DNA from 2 places in the Mucilaginibacter pocheonensis genome. Region 2 is predicted to be linked to the other one. Evidence: riboswitches for the same ligand, from Rfam matches in the RefSeq annotation. Region 2 holds a riboswitch; the other holds the start of a gene.
What was found. A riboswitch is a leader RNA that binds a small molecule or an ion and turns the genes downstream of it on or off. The one in region 2 is predicted to bind cobalamin.

Region 1: another riboswitch for cobalamin. It lies ahead of J2W55_RS16015 (TonB-dependent receptor plug domain-containing protein); the one in region 2 lies ahead of metE (5-methyltetrahydropteroyltriglutamate--homocysteine S-methyltransferase).

The regions. Positions count from the first base shown of each region.
Region 1 is NZ_JAVDUU010000003.1:610,795-618,748, forward strand. It holds gene J2W55_RS15985 (DUF3291 domain-containing protein) at 1-22, shown strand, start outside; gene J2W55_RS15990 (hypothetical protein) at 30-278, shown strand; gene J2W55_RS15995 (Dph6-related ATP pyrophosphatase) at 504-1,220, opposite strand; gene J2W55_RS16000 (SIR2 family NAD-dependent protein deacylase) at 1,247-1,939, opposite strand; gene J2W55_RS16005 (DUF6580 family putative transport protein) at 2,017-2,595, opposite strand; gene J2W55_RS16010 (DUF5074 domain-containing protein) at 2,653-3,735, opposite strand; gene J2W55_RS16015 (TonB-dependent receptor plug domain-containing protein) at 3,746-5,764, opposite strand; cobalamin riboswitch at 5,873-6,081, opposite strand; gene J2W55_RS16020 (serine hydrolase) at 6,128-7,390, shown strand; gene J2W55_RS16025 (SRPBCC family protein) at 7,451-7,954, shown strand, end outside.
Region 2 is NZ_JAVDUU010000001.1:1,088,772-1,096,725, forward strand. It holds gene J2W55_RS04510 (SRPBCC family protein) at 1-104, shown strand, start outside; gene J2W55_RS04515 (M20/M25/M40 family metallo-hydrolase) at 245-1,795, shown strand; gene J2W55_RS04520 (NAD(P)-dependent alcohol dehydrogenase) at 1,861-2,901, opposite strand; cobalamin riboswitch at 3,788-3,989, shown strand; gene metE (5-methyltetrahydropteroyltriglutamate--homocysteine S-methyltransferase) at 4,155-6,461, shown strand; gene J2W55_RS04530 (beta-ketoacyl-ACP synthase III) at 6,519-7,517, shown strand; gene J2W55_RS04535 (acyl-CoA thioesterase) at 7,631-7,954, shown strand, end outside.

The DNA.
Region 1 (7,954 bases), on a different contig from region 2:
GTTAAATGATTTATTGAAATAATGAAGATATGAGAATTATTGCGGAATTACCACACCCGGATTTTAAAATATCCATCCTGAACATGAACCAAAAATTTATTGTGAAGATAGAACAAGGCACCTTAGAACAGAGCTATAAAGTTGCCGAGATGGATTTGACAGATGGTGTTAACAGCGTTTTTGAATTACTTGACGACGAGTTTTTAAAGAAAGTCGGAGCCCGCTTTGTAGAAATGCGTACTGACTTTAAAGATACCTATTATCGGTACAATTACTAATAGGTAACCTTTATAAATGCTTAGTTTACAAGAATTTAAATACACACAAAATCTAAAACAGAATTTTATTTGGCAAATCAGTTCTGTTTTATGGGATTTTATTGGTTTATATCGCCTTAAAAAAATAACAGTTTAATATAAACTAAGTAACATATTGAAATATAAATAGTTATAATGTTGAAAAAAATTTAATTTGGCAGCCATTTTTGCCAAATAAACGGGAACTTACACCGGAATAAGATCGCAATACCAAAATCCTGAACGTTTTTGGTTATCAGATGAAACACAGGAATCATCGGTATTTTCAGGAGTTTTATATTCTTTAAAAACCATCTCTCCGGTTTTGTAATGTATTTCATTTTTAAAGATCGGGCCTTTAAAGGTAAAAGTGTGAAACTCTCCGTTCTCGCCGCATACATCAACATCCGGCGGCAATGTATTTATCAATTCGCTACTTAACTCCTTTCCGGCAATATGCTCCAAACGCTCCTGCGTGCAGGCTATAACGGTGCCAAAGCCCAGATTAAAAAACTCGTTGATGAGTTCTTTGGTATCACGCTTCCATAAGGGATAGATCCCTTTCAATCCCAGTTCGCTTAGCCTGGCGTCACGATAGGCTTTCAGGTCCTCTAAAAATATATCACCAAATATGGAATGGGTAATGCCCTCATTTTTCAGGTATGTTAAATGCGTGCCCATCACCTCATCATACTCCTTCATTCCGGGCATTTCAGGTAAGCGGATCTGATATAAAGCTATACCTATGCTTTCGGCTTGTTTAATAAGAAGTTCGGTACGTACACCGTGCATTGATATCCTGTCGGCGGCATCATTAATGGTAGTAACCAAATATTTTATTTCCAAATCCGGATTTTGAAGACAGTGGTAAAGGGCCAGGGCGCTATCCTTACCGCCGCTCCAATTGAATATGCACTTTTGCATTAATTTAAATGATGATTTTTAGGTTATTAAATATTGTTTTTCAGAAGTTCATTTACCAACGCCGGCACGCCAACGGTGGCCTTTTCCTGAATTTTTATAAGCGGGCCGCGAACGGCAACATCTGGTATCCTGGGGTCAATAATATACCTTGGTACCTCACGCTTTACATAACTAATCAACCCGGCGGCCGGGTATACCGCCAATGACGAGCCGATCAGCATAAAAATATCCGCTGCCGCGCAGATACGCGCTGCAGGTTCAATCATTGGTACATCCTCACCAAACCATACCACATGTGCCCTTAATGGCGAACCCAGTTCACAAACCTCATCCATCCTAATCTCCCATCCATCAATGGGATAAGTAAGCTCGGGGTTGATGCTTGATTGCGAGCGGGTAATAATACCATGCAGATGTACAACATGGCTTAAACCGGCTCTTTCATGCAGATCATCGATGTTTTGGGTAATGATGGTTACATCATATTGCTCTTCCAGCCGGGCCAGCGCATAATGAGCCGCATTGGGACTTGCTTCGAGCACAGATTTGCGGCGTTCGTTATAAAATTGCTGTACCAGTTCCGGGTTACGCTGCCATGCTTCGGGCGTTGCCACATCATGTATATTATAACCTTCCCATAGCCCATCGCTATCTCTAAAGGTTTTTAAGCCGCTTTCGGCACTGATTCCTGCACCGGTTAGCACTACCAGTTTTTTCATGTCATTTGTAAATTATAAGTCCATAAAAAAAGCGATTTGCCACAAGGCAAATCGCTTTTTTGTATTAATATCTTTAACTAAAGTGCCAGTTGTTTTTTGGGCTGCAAAAAGGTGAATTTGCTTTTAGCGAATTCAAAGCCGCCAAACATCAATATACTAAATACCAGGGTACCATATACCATGTTTTTTTCAAAGTCAACAGCCGCAGCTAATGATGTCATATAACCAGCCCAGGTATGCGGATAAAGGTTAAGCGTGGTATAAAACCATGGCAGATCAGTTACCAGCCAGTGTATTAAAACTGACCCCAGAGAAGCTAAGACTACATTCAGCACATTTACTTTCTTTATCATACTGCCTAAAAGCACCATCAGGGCAAAGCTTAAATAAACTCCTATGATGCCATCATATCCCATGGAAAACTTTGAGGTATATAAATAATTCAAAACAATATCCGTTGTAAACAAGGTAAATAGTACGGTTGCATAACTTTTCCATTTGCTGGCAAAGTATGCCCCGCCAAATAACGCAATGGCACCTACCGGGTTAAAATTACTGAGGTCCTTGTATTTAAACGCGAGCAGCCTGAAAGCGGCAGCCGCCACGATCATTAAAATGATGACGATATTTCGGGTAGTATTGTCTTTTGTGTTCATGATCAAATTTTATGCAGTAAAATTACTTATAAATGTATTAAATAAAAACGGTTAATATTACTTATAAATAAAGGCAACAGCACCCGGGCTGATACCAGTATTGATAGAATACTCTAATTTGCCTGATTTGTCAAAAGCAAACAATTTTCCGTTTGATTGATAGTCTTTAGCATCGGTTACAAATACTTCGCCGGTTAGGTCATTTACCTTAATACCATAGGGCGTAGTTATTACGGTACCATCAGTTATAAAGTTGCCGCTCACTATAGTTTTCGCTTTCACGTCATACTTTTGTATTTTGTTATCAGAGGTTATGAAGTATGCAAAATCACCTGATATGGCCATAGGCGTGGCAAAAGCAGCCGTGAAAGGGGCCGGTGCACTTGCCTGATCAGTAGTACTGTTGATAATTGTTAAAGTAGGTACATCGCCAAAATTGCCAAAGCCTACCACAAATACATCGCCATAACTGTCGGCTGCTACCGTAATTGGGTTAAGTCCAACAGGAATATCCTTGATCTTTGCATCTGTGGCCAGGTCAATAACCGAAACTGTTTTATCAGGATTTCCAAAATCCAAACCACCGGAGTTGGCCACATAAAGCTTGCCGTTTGAAACAACCAGTTGCTCTGGGTTACGGCCAACAGTTATGTATTTACTAACCTCTAACGTAGCGGTATCCATTACAGCAACGGTATTGTCATAAGATGTGATGTAAGCTTTGTTTTTATAAAATGCGACAGACCGGGGCTGGCGGGCTACTGCCCCGTTAAAAAAACTTACATTTTTAATCAGCTTTGCCGATTTAGCGTTCACTACCTCTACCGTACTTGATACATTTACCACAATGTACATTTTAGAGCCATATACTTTAAGGTCATTACCTGTATCGCCAATACCGCTTCCGTTCACTGCTTTGTACTGGTCGGCCACCAGCAATTTACTGGTTACGTCATAATAAGTTAACGAACTGTTGTTACTATTAAATTTACCTTGATTAAGTACATATATACCAGCTACTTCATTTACAGGGGGATTTGTTGTGTCGTCGGGTTCTATTTTCTTGTCCTTATGGCATGATGTAAATGAGATCACAGCTGTAAGGCCGATAAATAAGCTTTTGAGTTTGAGTTGTTTCATATTTGTCAGATTAAATTTTTATTTGAACGGTAAGTCTGTAAGAACGGCCGGGCAAGGGAAAGCTCCTGATTACGGCGTAATTGGTATTAAATAAATTATTTACCTCTAATGAGGTTGTTAATGTGTTATTATGGATTGTAAAGTTGTAAACAGCCGATAAATCACTAACAGCGTAACCAGGCACCAGGTTTTCAGGTAAATTTTCGCCGCTATAATAACGCGATGAGGATATTACCTGGTTATAATAAAGGCCCAGCTTTTTATAATCAATACCTGCATTAAAAGCTACAGTATGCTTGGGGGTATACGGAATTTGCTCCAGGTAAACCGAAGCTGATGGATCGGTCACATCAATTGCCTTTTGAAAGCTATAATTTGCGGTAAATAAGGCCCTCCACCCGTTGTTAAGCTTTGATTGTGTTTTTACACCGATGTCAATACCTTTTACATCTACCTTGCCCAGGTTGGTGATAGATGATATGTAAGGGTTTTGATTAGGTATGGATAATATCTTGTCTGTTATATTGTTATAATAAGCATCTGCTGTAAAAGTAACATAATCAAGCCATGAATTGAGTGATTTGGAATACGTTGCACCCAGGTCAAATTGTTTGGCAAACTCCGGCCGAAGGTTTCTTACCGGTGTTGCGAAATAATAAAACTCATCAAATGTAGGGTATCTGAACGCGCTTTTGTAAAATGCCCTTAATTGAAATCCTGATTTTTCAAACGGCTTAAAACTCGCCATCAAAGTAGGTGAATATACCGAACGCGAACCGGATGACTTGCCTGCTTTAACTGACTCGCTGATGTAGCTGTTAAGCAAGCTCCCCTGAAAACGCCATTTCCCAACCACCAGGTTTGAAGCAAATACATTAAGCAACGTACTTCTGGATGGATAAGCATAGTTGTTAACATTTGCATCCAGCCTGGTGTATGCAAAATCTGTTGCGTAGGATATTTCCCAGTTACTCTGTATATGATAAGCTAACGTGGCCGACTGATACACCTCCTTTTGAATATAAGTATAATTTAATCCGCCTGCATTGTTTAAAAAGTCAGGGTCGGTATAGTGCGTGTAAAGTCTGGAAAGTTTTGTATTTATAAGCAAGTGCAGGCTGCTGTTCCATATTTTTTCATACCCGGCCTGCATAAACATATCACGATTGTGTACCCGCTGTTTGGAGTAAGGATTATAATAGATCACGGCGTTTGGTAAGCCCCTGTCTGAGTTGTAATAATTTAAGTGGAGATTAAACTGGTTACTGTCTGATTTTGCCCAATATAAAGCAGCATCTGCCTGTTGTGCTTTTATATCTCCATTGCGTCGAGTAGCCAGAGTATCAGATCCGTCGCCGTTAACTTTATATTTATACTGACCGTTAGCTTTTTCAAAATAGGAATTAACAATTGCCGACCAATTTTTGCCAATACGCTGCTGCCATTGAACATATGGATTAATTAAACCGAATGACCCTCCCTTGATACCAACAAGGGCCTGGTAAGGTTTGACATCGTTAAGCGAAGGCCTTATGGTTTTTATATACAATACACTTGCCGAAGCAAAAGCCCGTGCGGGCTGGCAAATATCATCGGGCTGCCCATTATATAGCGTTATTGACTGAACGTTATTCAAATTAAGTTTCCCCAGATCTATCTGACCGTTTTGCGCATCATTTAATTGCACCCCATCATAAAACACGCCCGTATGATTGGCTCCCAGGCTGCGTACCAGCACGGTTTTTAGTCCTCCTATGCCGCCGTAATCTTTAATGTTCACCCCTGCAAAATTCCGGATGGCGTCGGCCACGGTAAAAGCGCTTTGGCGGGTAAAATCAATTGTTGAAACCTGTTGTGCCGGGTTAATGGTTTGTATTTGGGGGATGCCTGATGCCGAAACGGTTACCTCTTTTATTTTTTTCAAAGTGTCTGTTTGAGCCCATGCGCTGCCAGGCAATGCGATAAGTATAGTACCGCAAGCCCCTGAAATCAATATGCATTTATAAAAACAGCGTAAAGTTTTTTTCATCCTGATAAGCCCAAAACATCAAGCTAAGGAACAGAACTTTGAAATGAAAACACACTACAAGCAAATGAAGATGATTTCACATTCAAGCCTCAATCCCCGAAAGCTATGAATAACAACAGCGCTTTGGCAGGTGTTCTGACTTACTCCCCATGTGCCCTGTCTTCCCGTCCCGATTATATCTCCGGACAGTGACAATAAGAATGGACAATGGTTAAAGAGCTTACAGCTGCGGGACAGTTACGGATCTTCACCGTATTCCCTTTTAATTCGTTTACAGCAAAATACACTGTATGAAACCAAAAGCACAGCAAAAGTAGGATAAGTATTAATAACTGCAAATTAACAATCACTATATTTATGCAGATGAAATTATATAGTATCCTATTATTGCTATTAAGCAGCATCCCCTGTTTTGCCCAGCAACCCGACACCGTTTTCCTGAAAAAACTTTTTCAAAGCCACCCGGAGTTATTTGGAAGCATACTGAACCATCCTACCCAAAACGAGATACAGATTCTATACACGCAAATTAACCGGGATAAAAATAACGTACCGCACTTTAAATCATACAGTTACCGACTTAATGCTAAACATTACTTTTACCCGGCAAGCACGGTTAAACTACCAACTGCTATTTTCGCGCTTGAGAAGCTAAACGAACTGCGCATTACCGGATTGAATAAACAATCAGCAATGATAACAGATAGCGCGTTTACAGGGCAAACCAAAGTAACAACGGATACCTCATCAGCCGATGGTCTGCCAAGTATTGAGAACTATATAAAAAAAATACTGCTGGTAAGCGATAATGATGCTTTTAATCGCCTTTATGAGTTTGTTGGTCGTGCCGAGATCAACCGTAAATTAAAAAAATACCGCTTATATAACACCCGCATAATTGGCAGGCTGGCCGTTGGCGATGCCGGAGAAAGTACCAGGCACACCAACCCAATAACTTTTTATAACAAGGGTAATGTAATTTATAAAAAGGTGGCGATGTACGATAGTTTAAATTACCCCATGCAACTGGAAAATTTGATACAGGGTAAAGCTTATTTAGACAGTAGCAACCGGCTGGTGAACAAGCCGTTTGATTTTAGCCAAAAGAATGTGTACTCCATTGCCGATCAGCAACAGGTATTGAAGCGGCTGCTCTTCCCGGAAGTTTTTCCAAAGGAGCAGCGTTATAACTTAACCCAGGCCGATTATAGTTTTATATACCGTTATATGAGCATGTTTCCTACCGAAAATATAAAGCCCACTTATAACAGGCCTGAATTTTTCCCGGCCTACTGTAAATTCCTGTTCTATGGCGGCGACAGTACGGCAACCCCTGAACCCGGCATCAGGATATTTAATAAAGTGGGCGATAGTTATGGCTATGATATTGACAACGCTTATATTGTTGATTTTAAAACTAAAACGGAGTTTATGCTCACTGCCGTAGTGCAATCAAATGAAGACGGCATTTATAACGACAATAAATATGAATATGCTACCGTTTGCCTGCCATTTTTAAAAAACCTGGGGCGTGTTATTTATCAGTATGAATTGAAAAGGCCCAAAAAACACTTGCCAGATTTAACTAAATTTAAATTTAATTACAAAACAGTTAAACAAAATTAACTTAACTCAAAACTTACCGTAGTATATACTGTTTAATTCTTACACTTATTAAATAATACTATGGCAACTACAATAGTAAAATATACCGATAACTATCCGGTACTTTATGGTGATGACAGGGTAAATATTAACTGGCCAGAGCGTTATACATCCATCATAGGAGGTGTTAAGCTGGGAATTTCGGGTTTTAAAAATATCTTTTCAAACCCTTTAAGCAGCGTCATTAAAATTAGCGCAGGTGGGTATCTTTTAAACCGAGGCATTACCGGGCATTGTGAATTGTATAAACGCATTGGTAAACTCTCAACCAATCCGGTCAATGTAAATATCCGGTCGTCATTTACCGTAAATAAACCCAGGCATACGGTTTATAGCTTTTGGCGGAGGCTGGATAACCTGCCTTTGTTCATGAAACATTTGGAAAGTGTGGAAACGATTGATGAAAAATTCTCCTTTTGGGTTTTGAAGCTACCTACCGATATGGCTACCGTAAGTTGGCATGCCGAAATTGTAAAGGATATACCAGATGAAATGATCAGCTGGAGCTCACTCCCCGACTCTATA
Region 2 (7,954 bases):
AAACGGTATCTGAGGCAAAAGCCAAACAAACCGGCGCCTACCAAAGCTGGATTGAGATGTTCAATCGTTTAAATAACATAGTGGCCGACCTGCCACAAAATTGATCTGGTACATACGAAATAAACAGACCTTAAGGGAGTATATAACATCATACTCCCTTAGCTGGTGTGCCAAAATACCATCCCGCTTAACTAAATACTGCAATAAATTATAGCAGTTAGCGCCGATTTTATAAATTAGGTTCATGAAAAACTTAAACCATAATATCTGGCGCAGATCAAGGCCATTTGTTTTGGGCATGATGCTTTGCAGCAGCATAGCCTTTGCACAATCAACCAATCCGGTTATTGATGCTATAGTAAAGGAGGAAACCACCAACTCGCAATTGGAAAAACTGGGGCAAGAACTTTTAGACGGTATTGGCCCCCGTTTGGTGGGTACGCCGCAAATGAAAATGGCCAACGACTGGGCTGTAGCCAAGTACAAAAGCTGGGATATTCCCGCCCGCAACGAAAAATGGGGCGAATGGCGTGGATGGGAAAGGGGCATATCGCATATTGATATGGTATCGCCCCGGGTAAAATCATTAGAAGGCACTCAACTGGCCTGGAGCCCAGGCATGGGTAAAAAAACAGCTACCGCCGAGGTGATCATTTTGCCCGATCTGGCCGACTCCGTTGCTTTTCAGCAATGGCTGCCAAATGTTAAAGGCAAGTTTGTGATGATATCGATGTGCCAGCCAACCGGCCGTCCTGATTATAACTGGCAGGAGTTTGCCACTAAAGAATCGTTTGAAAAAATGAAAGCAGGGCGTACCGCCTTAACCGATGCCTGGCGCAAGCGTATCAGCAAAACCGGCTATACCGGTAAAACGCTTCCGGTAGCGCTTGAAAAAGCAGGCGCTGTTGGTATAATCACCAATAACTGGTCGGCCGGTTTCGGAGTTGATAAGATATTTAGCGCTTATACCAAAATTGTGCCCACTATTGATATCGCCCTGGAAGACTATAGCTTGCTTTACCGCCTCAGCGAATCCGGGATAAAACCGGTGATCAAAGTACATACAGAATCAAAAGAACTTGGGGTAGTGCCTACCTTTAATACCATTGCCGAAATAAAAGGGACCGAAAAACCAAATGAGTATGTGATGCTTTCGGCCCATTTTGATTCATGGGACGGCGGTACCGGTGCTACCGATAACGGAACCGGCACACTTACCATGATGGAGGCTATGCGCCTGTTAAAGAAATTTTATCCGCATCCAAAACGTACCATACTGGTTGGTCATTGGGGCAGCGAAGAAGAAGGGCTTAATGGCTCGCGCGCTTTTGTAGAAGACCACCCGGAGATAGTTGGGAATTTACAGGCCCTGTTTAACCAGGATAATGGCACAGGCCGGGTGGTGAATCTTTCGGGGCAGGGTTTTGCTGATGCAAAGGATTACCTTACCAGGTGGCTGGCCGCGGTACCCGATACTATTAAAAACAGGATAAAAACAAATTTCCCGGGGCAGCCCGGCGGCGGCGGTTCAGACTTTGCCTCCTTTGTGGCAGTTGGGGCTCCCGGCTTTTCATTAAGCTCGCTTAACTGGTCATATGGTGCATATACCTGGCACACCAACCGCGATACGTATGATAAAATTGTTTTTGACGATCTGAGCAACAATGCCATGTTAGCCGCTATTATGGCCTACATGGCCAGTGAGGACCCGGCAAAAACATCAACCACTAAAACCGAGGGCATAAAATGGCCTGCACAGATCAAGGCAACCCGACGGGGCGGACTGGATCAGTAATAGTTTAATAAAAAAGAGCGCCTGGTTAAAACAGGCGCTCTTTTTTGTAAGGTGGTTATCTGAAATTATAGCGTAGCCATATCAATCACAAACCTATAACGCACGTCGCCTTTAAGCATGCGCGCATAGGATGCGGTAATGTCTTTTATATCTATTATCTCTATATCTGAAACGATATTATGCTCGGCGCAAAAATCGAGCATTTCCTGAGTTTCCGGAATGCCTCCGATGCCTGAACCTGCCATACTTTTACGACCAGCCAGCAGCGAGAACGGATGAACAGAATAAGGTTGTGATGGTACACCCACGCCTATTAATGTGCCGTTTGTTCTTAATAACGACAGGTAAAGGTTCATATCATGCTCGGCCGATACGGTGTCAAGGATAAAATCAAACGAACCGGTAACCGCTTTTAACTGCTCCGGATCAGACGTTACCACAAAGTGATGCGCGCCTAATGCTTTGGCTTCGGCTTCTTTTGACGGCGATGTGCTTAAAACAGTTACTTCGGCACCAAAGGCTGCACCAAATTTTACGCCCATGTGGCCCAGGCCACCCAAACCTAAAATAGCCAGTTTATGCCCTTTGCCAACTTTCCAGTGGCGCAGCGGAGAATAAGTGGTAATGCCGGCGCAAAGCAAGGGTGCAGTGGCTGCAAGTGGCAGTTTATCAGATATGTGCAGCACAAACTCTTCACGAACTACAATGGTATTAGAGTAACCTCCATAGGTTGGTACGCCATCCCGTCCTTTATTGTTATATGTTTGTGTATTTCCTTCCAGGCAATATTGCTCCAGTCCGTCTTTACAGTTTTCGCAAACCTGACAGGAGTCAACCATGCAGCCAACGCCCGCAAGATCGCCTGAGTTGAATTTTTTAACGTGATCGCCTACTTTAATAACCTTGCCCACAATTTCGTGGCCCGGTACCATGGGGAATATCCCCGAAAACCACTCGTTTTTTATTTGATGGAGATCAGAGTGGCACACACCACAAAATAATATTTCCAGCTGAACATCATGTGGTCCAACTTCCCTGCGTTCAAAATCCCAGGGTGCTAAATCTGTTTCAGGATTTTGGGCTGCATATGCTTTGGCTTGTATCATAATAATGTTGATTTATGTTTTTCGTTGATTCAAATCTAAAGATTTGTTATTGCATGAAGGAAGTACAATTTATCCATACATTTTGGCATGATGAATTTTTTTGGCACCCGTATAATTGATACCCCACCTTAAAGCAAGTTTACGGGCGTACTATCAAGGTTTTTAGGCTTGGTGCCTGAATGTTATTACCCCTTAAACAAAGCTTTAAATGACACTCCGCTGACTTTTCATCCCATCTGGTTAAAAGATTATTTTTCAAATCACTTGCATTGCTTGTATCATATCCGTTACATTTAAGGAAATTATAAAACTAAATGCAAAAACACATTCTGATCGTTTATCTGCTGGTTGCCTGTAGTGTGGCGGGCATCCTGGTTAAATCCTTTATTAAAAACAGGTATTTTAAAAAGGGTTAAATGTAAAACCTGCAAATGTGCATGTTTAATACATGCACATTTGCACAACCCAATCCCGATCCCTGCTTACATCTTTTCAAAGTTTATCTTAGTAAGTCTTGATTTTCCGGTATAATAGCAAACACATCATGGTTAGTTTGTCGAAGCATGGTGATGGGCTCATTATTTCATGAAAACAAGGCTGGATATTTGAACGCGGGGTAGACTCACCCCGCCTACGCTTCGCTGGGCGACCCTCTCTATGGCTTCGCCATAAAAAGGGTTGAGGAGGAGTGGTCTTTTCTTTGATCCTTTATCTAATTATCTTTTATCTGTCTTGTGAATTTCCTCTTTGCGCCGCAGGCGGAGAGAGGGTGATCCAGCGAAGCGCAGATCGGGTGAGTCGGTCCTATGGCATTTCTTGCCGGCTGCCGCTAATTTTTCAAAACCGTATTGCATTAAAGCCTATATTTGCGACTGATAAAGTTCTTTACTTTTTTTCAGCAGTGTGGTTTCCTGCCTTACCGGGCAGGGAATAATAAGGAACCGTGTGCAAATCACGGGCTGTCGCGCAACTGTAAGTAACTATAAAAATTGATGCCTTTAACCAGATCCATTGTCCCGGCCCATCGGGATGAGAAGGATGGCAGCAATGTTACAAGCCAGGATACTTGCCCATTGTATAAAAGACAATGCTTTCGCGTTTTGAAGCAGTAGTCAAAGAAAAAGAATAGCCCGTGGGTGCACAAGTGCCCATAAGTTAAGCTTTTACCTTTTATTACCATTTCCCGAAAGTATACCGAAAACCGTAAGGAGCATTAATTCAATTTAATGTTTAACCAAAAAAGTTTTATGCGTATGCTCAAAAACAATCTCGGGTATCCTCGTGTAGGTGCCCTCCGTGAACTCAAAAAGGTAAGTGAACAGTACTGGGCCGGTTTAATCAGCCGCGAAGAGCTGTTTGCCGTTGCCCGTAAACTGCGCGTCGCCAATTGGAAAACCCAGGCAGATGCCGGTATTGATCTGATCCCCTGTAATGATTTTAGTTTTTATGACCAGGTATTGGACACCTCACTTATGCTTGGTGTAATTCCCGAACGTTACAGCCCGGTTTTAACTAAAAATAAAGCCAATACCGAGATCGACCTTTACTTTGCCATGGCCCGCGGTTATCAAAAAGATGGTCTTGATATAACCGCTATGGAAATGACCAAATGGTTTGATACCAACTACCATTACATTGTGCCTGAGTTTGTACAAAACCAGCAGTTTAAACTGTTTTCTGAAAAGGTTTTCGATGAATTTATCCTGGCCAAACAGTATACCGTTACTACACCAAAGCCGGTGCTGATAGGCCCCGTGACCTATCTGTTACTCGGCAAGGAAAAGCAGGCGGGCTTTAACAAGATCGATCTTATCAAAAAACTGGTGCCGGTATACATTGAAGTTTTAAAAAGGTTAAAAAGTTATGGAGCGGTTTGGGTACAAATAGATGAACCTTTCCTGGCGCTTGATCTTACGGAAGCCGAAAAGGAAGCTTTTGTATATGCCTACAAGGAGATCAGCAAAAGCTGCCCTGACATCAAATTGCTGCTCACCACTTATTTTGAAAGCCTGCAGGATAATACTCAGCTGGCGGTAAACCTGCCGATAAGCGCCCTGCATATCGATCTGGTACGCGCGCCGCAACAGTTAGACAAAGTACTTACGCTGCTGCCGGAGCAGCTCAGCCTCTCGTTAGGTGTGGTTGACGGGCGTAACATCTGGAAAAATGATTACATCAGATCGCTGTCACACATTAAAAAGGCAATAGCTGTTGTCGGTAAAGACAGAGTAATGATAGCGCCGGGATGCTCCCTGCTGCATACACCCTTTGATCTCGACCTGGAAACAGCTATTGATCCTGAAATAAAAAATTGGATGGCTTTTGCCAAACAAAAGCTGAACGAGGTTAGCGAACTTGCTCAAATTATTGACGGCGATAATGGATTGCTGCAAACTAACTTACAGGCCATATCAAGCCGCAACCTGTCAAAACTAATTCATAAGCAGGAAATAAAATTACGCGCCGGCGCCATTACTGATGCCGATGCGCAACGCAACAGCGCGTTTGGTACCCGTCAAAAAATACAGCAACAACGTTTTAATTTGCCGCTTTACCCTACAACTACCATAGGCTCATTCCCACAAACAGATGATATCCGCTCACTTAGGGCAAAACTAAAAAAGGGCGAGTTAACACCTGCACAGTATGATGAGCAAATTGAAAAAGCCACCATTGATGCTATTCGCTGGCAGGAGGAAATTGGCCTTGATGTGCTTGTTCATGGCGAGTTTGAACGTAACGACATGGTGGAATACTTTGGCGAGCGTTTGGATGGTTTTCTGTTTACCAAAAATGGTTGGGTGCAAAGCTACGGCAGCCGCTGTGTTAAACCACCGGTAATTTATGGCGACGTAAGCCGCCCGGCAGACATGACCGTACGCTGGAGCAGCTTTGCTCAGGCCAATACCAGCAAATTGATGAAAGGGATGTTAACTGGTCCGGTAACCATTCTGCAATGGTCGTTTGTGCGCGACGACCAACCACGGTCAGAAACCACTTACCAGATAGCCCTTGCCATTCGCGATGAGGTTGTAGCCCTTGAAAAAGCAGGCATCAAGGTTATACAAATTGATGAGCCCGCCATACGCGAAGGTTTGCCGTTGCGTAAAAAAGACTGGGCTGCTTACCTGCACTGGGCGGTGCGCGCCTTCCGTATCTCGGCCAGCGGGGTGCATGACGAAACGCAGATACATACCCACATGTGCTACAGTGAATTTAATGACATTATAGGCCACATTGCAGATATGGACGCTGATGTGATCACCATTGAAACTTCGCGCTCACAGATGGAATTGCTGGAAGCTTTTGCCAATTTTAAATATCCAAATGAAATTGGGCCCGGCGTGTATGACATTCATTCGCCGCGGGTACCTACGGTTGACGAGATGGCAAACCTGCTTGAAAAAGCCTCGGCATTATTACCGGCCGGAAATTTATGGGTTAATCCCGATTGCGGTTTAAAGACCCGTAAATGGCCCGAAACCCAAACCGCGCTGGTAAATATGGTGAAAGCAGCAAAACAACTTCGTCAGTTAGTTGTAGAAACAACAGTTTCCTGACGGGTAAAACAGGCAATTTGCGTATAATTGCCTGTTTTTTGAAGAATTTGAGTATTTATGAGATTAAAGAGTAGCGCGGTTATAAGGGGCGTAGGTGGTTATGTTCCGGATAGTGTCCTGAGTAACAGCGATTTAGAGAAAATGGTTGAAACCAACAGCGAATGGATAGTTTCAAGAACCGGTATAAGAGAGAGAAGGATTTTAACCGATAAAAAGCTCGCTACCTCTGATATGGCCACCTGGGCTGTAAAAAATTTGCTTGATAATACTAAAGTTTCTCCAGACGAAATTGATTGCATCATAATTGCTACCTCAACTCCCGATCACCTGCTGCTGTCAACCGCCAGCATTGTTTGTGATAAAGTGGGTTTGGTTAACGCTTGGGCAACAGATGTTAATGCTGCCTGCAGCGGGTTTCTATATGCCTATACCATGGGTTCAAGTTTGGTTGAAGGTGGTCGTTATAAAAAGGTAATTGTTGTTGGTGCCGATCAAAACAGTGCCATCATCAATTATAAGGACCGGAATACCTGTATACTTTTTGGCGATGGGGCAGGGGCCGTTTTAATTGAGCCCGCAACCGATGGTACTGGCTTAATTGACAGTGTTTTTAAAACTGAGGGCAAAGGCAGGGAGCATTTACTGGTTCCGGCCGGAGGCTCAAAGATCCCGGCTACAAGCGAAAGCGTTGCCCATCATAAACATTTTATACATCAGGATGGCCGTGTAGTTTTTAAGGCCGCTATTAACGGTATGACAGATACCTGTAAGGCTATACTGGAACGTAATGAGCTAAATATTGATGATATTGACTGGCTGATACCACACCAGGCCAACTACAGGATAATACATGCTGTTGGCGATCATTTGGGTTTACCTGCCGAACGTGTGAAAGTAAATATAGACAGATACGGAAATACAACCGCCGCTACCATACCACTATGTCTTTGGGATTTTAAAGACGATTTTAAATACAATGATACCATGATATTAACTGCCTTCGGGGCTGGGTTTTCATGGGGGGCCACCCTCCTTAAATGGGGAAAACTGAGATAGGTGTAAAGCACTTTTCCATAATTTATCATTAAATAAAAATGCGCGTTATTGCGAGGACAAGCAATAACACGTGTTTTGCCATGGATTGCCCTTCCTCATCAACAATAATCAAAATGACAACAGAAGAAAGAATAAAAGCGTCCGAAACACGGATATTTAAGGCCGTGTTCCCTAATACAACCAATCATTACGATACGCTTTTTGGCGGCACCGCCATGCACCTGATGGACGAGGTAGCCTTTATAACCGCTACCCGTTTCACCCGCAAAAGAATGGTAACCGTGTCGTCAGACAGGATAGATTTTACCCGGCCAATACCTGCCGGTACCATCATTGAACTCATAGGCAAAATATCCTATATAGGTAATACCAGCCTAAAAGTACAGGTAGAGATCTATATTGAAGAAATGTACTCCTTTGAACGCGAAAAGGCCATC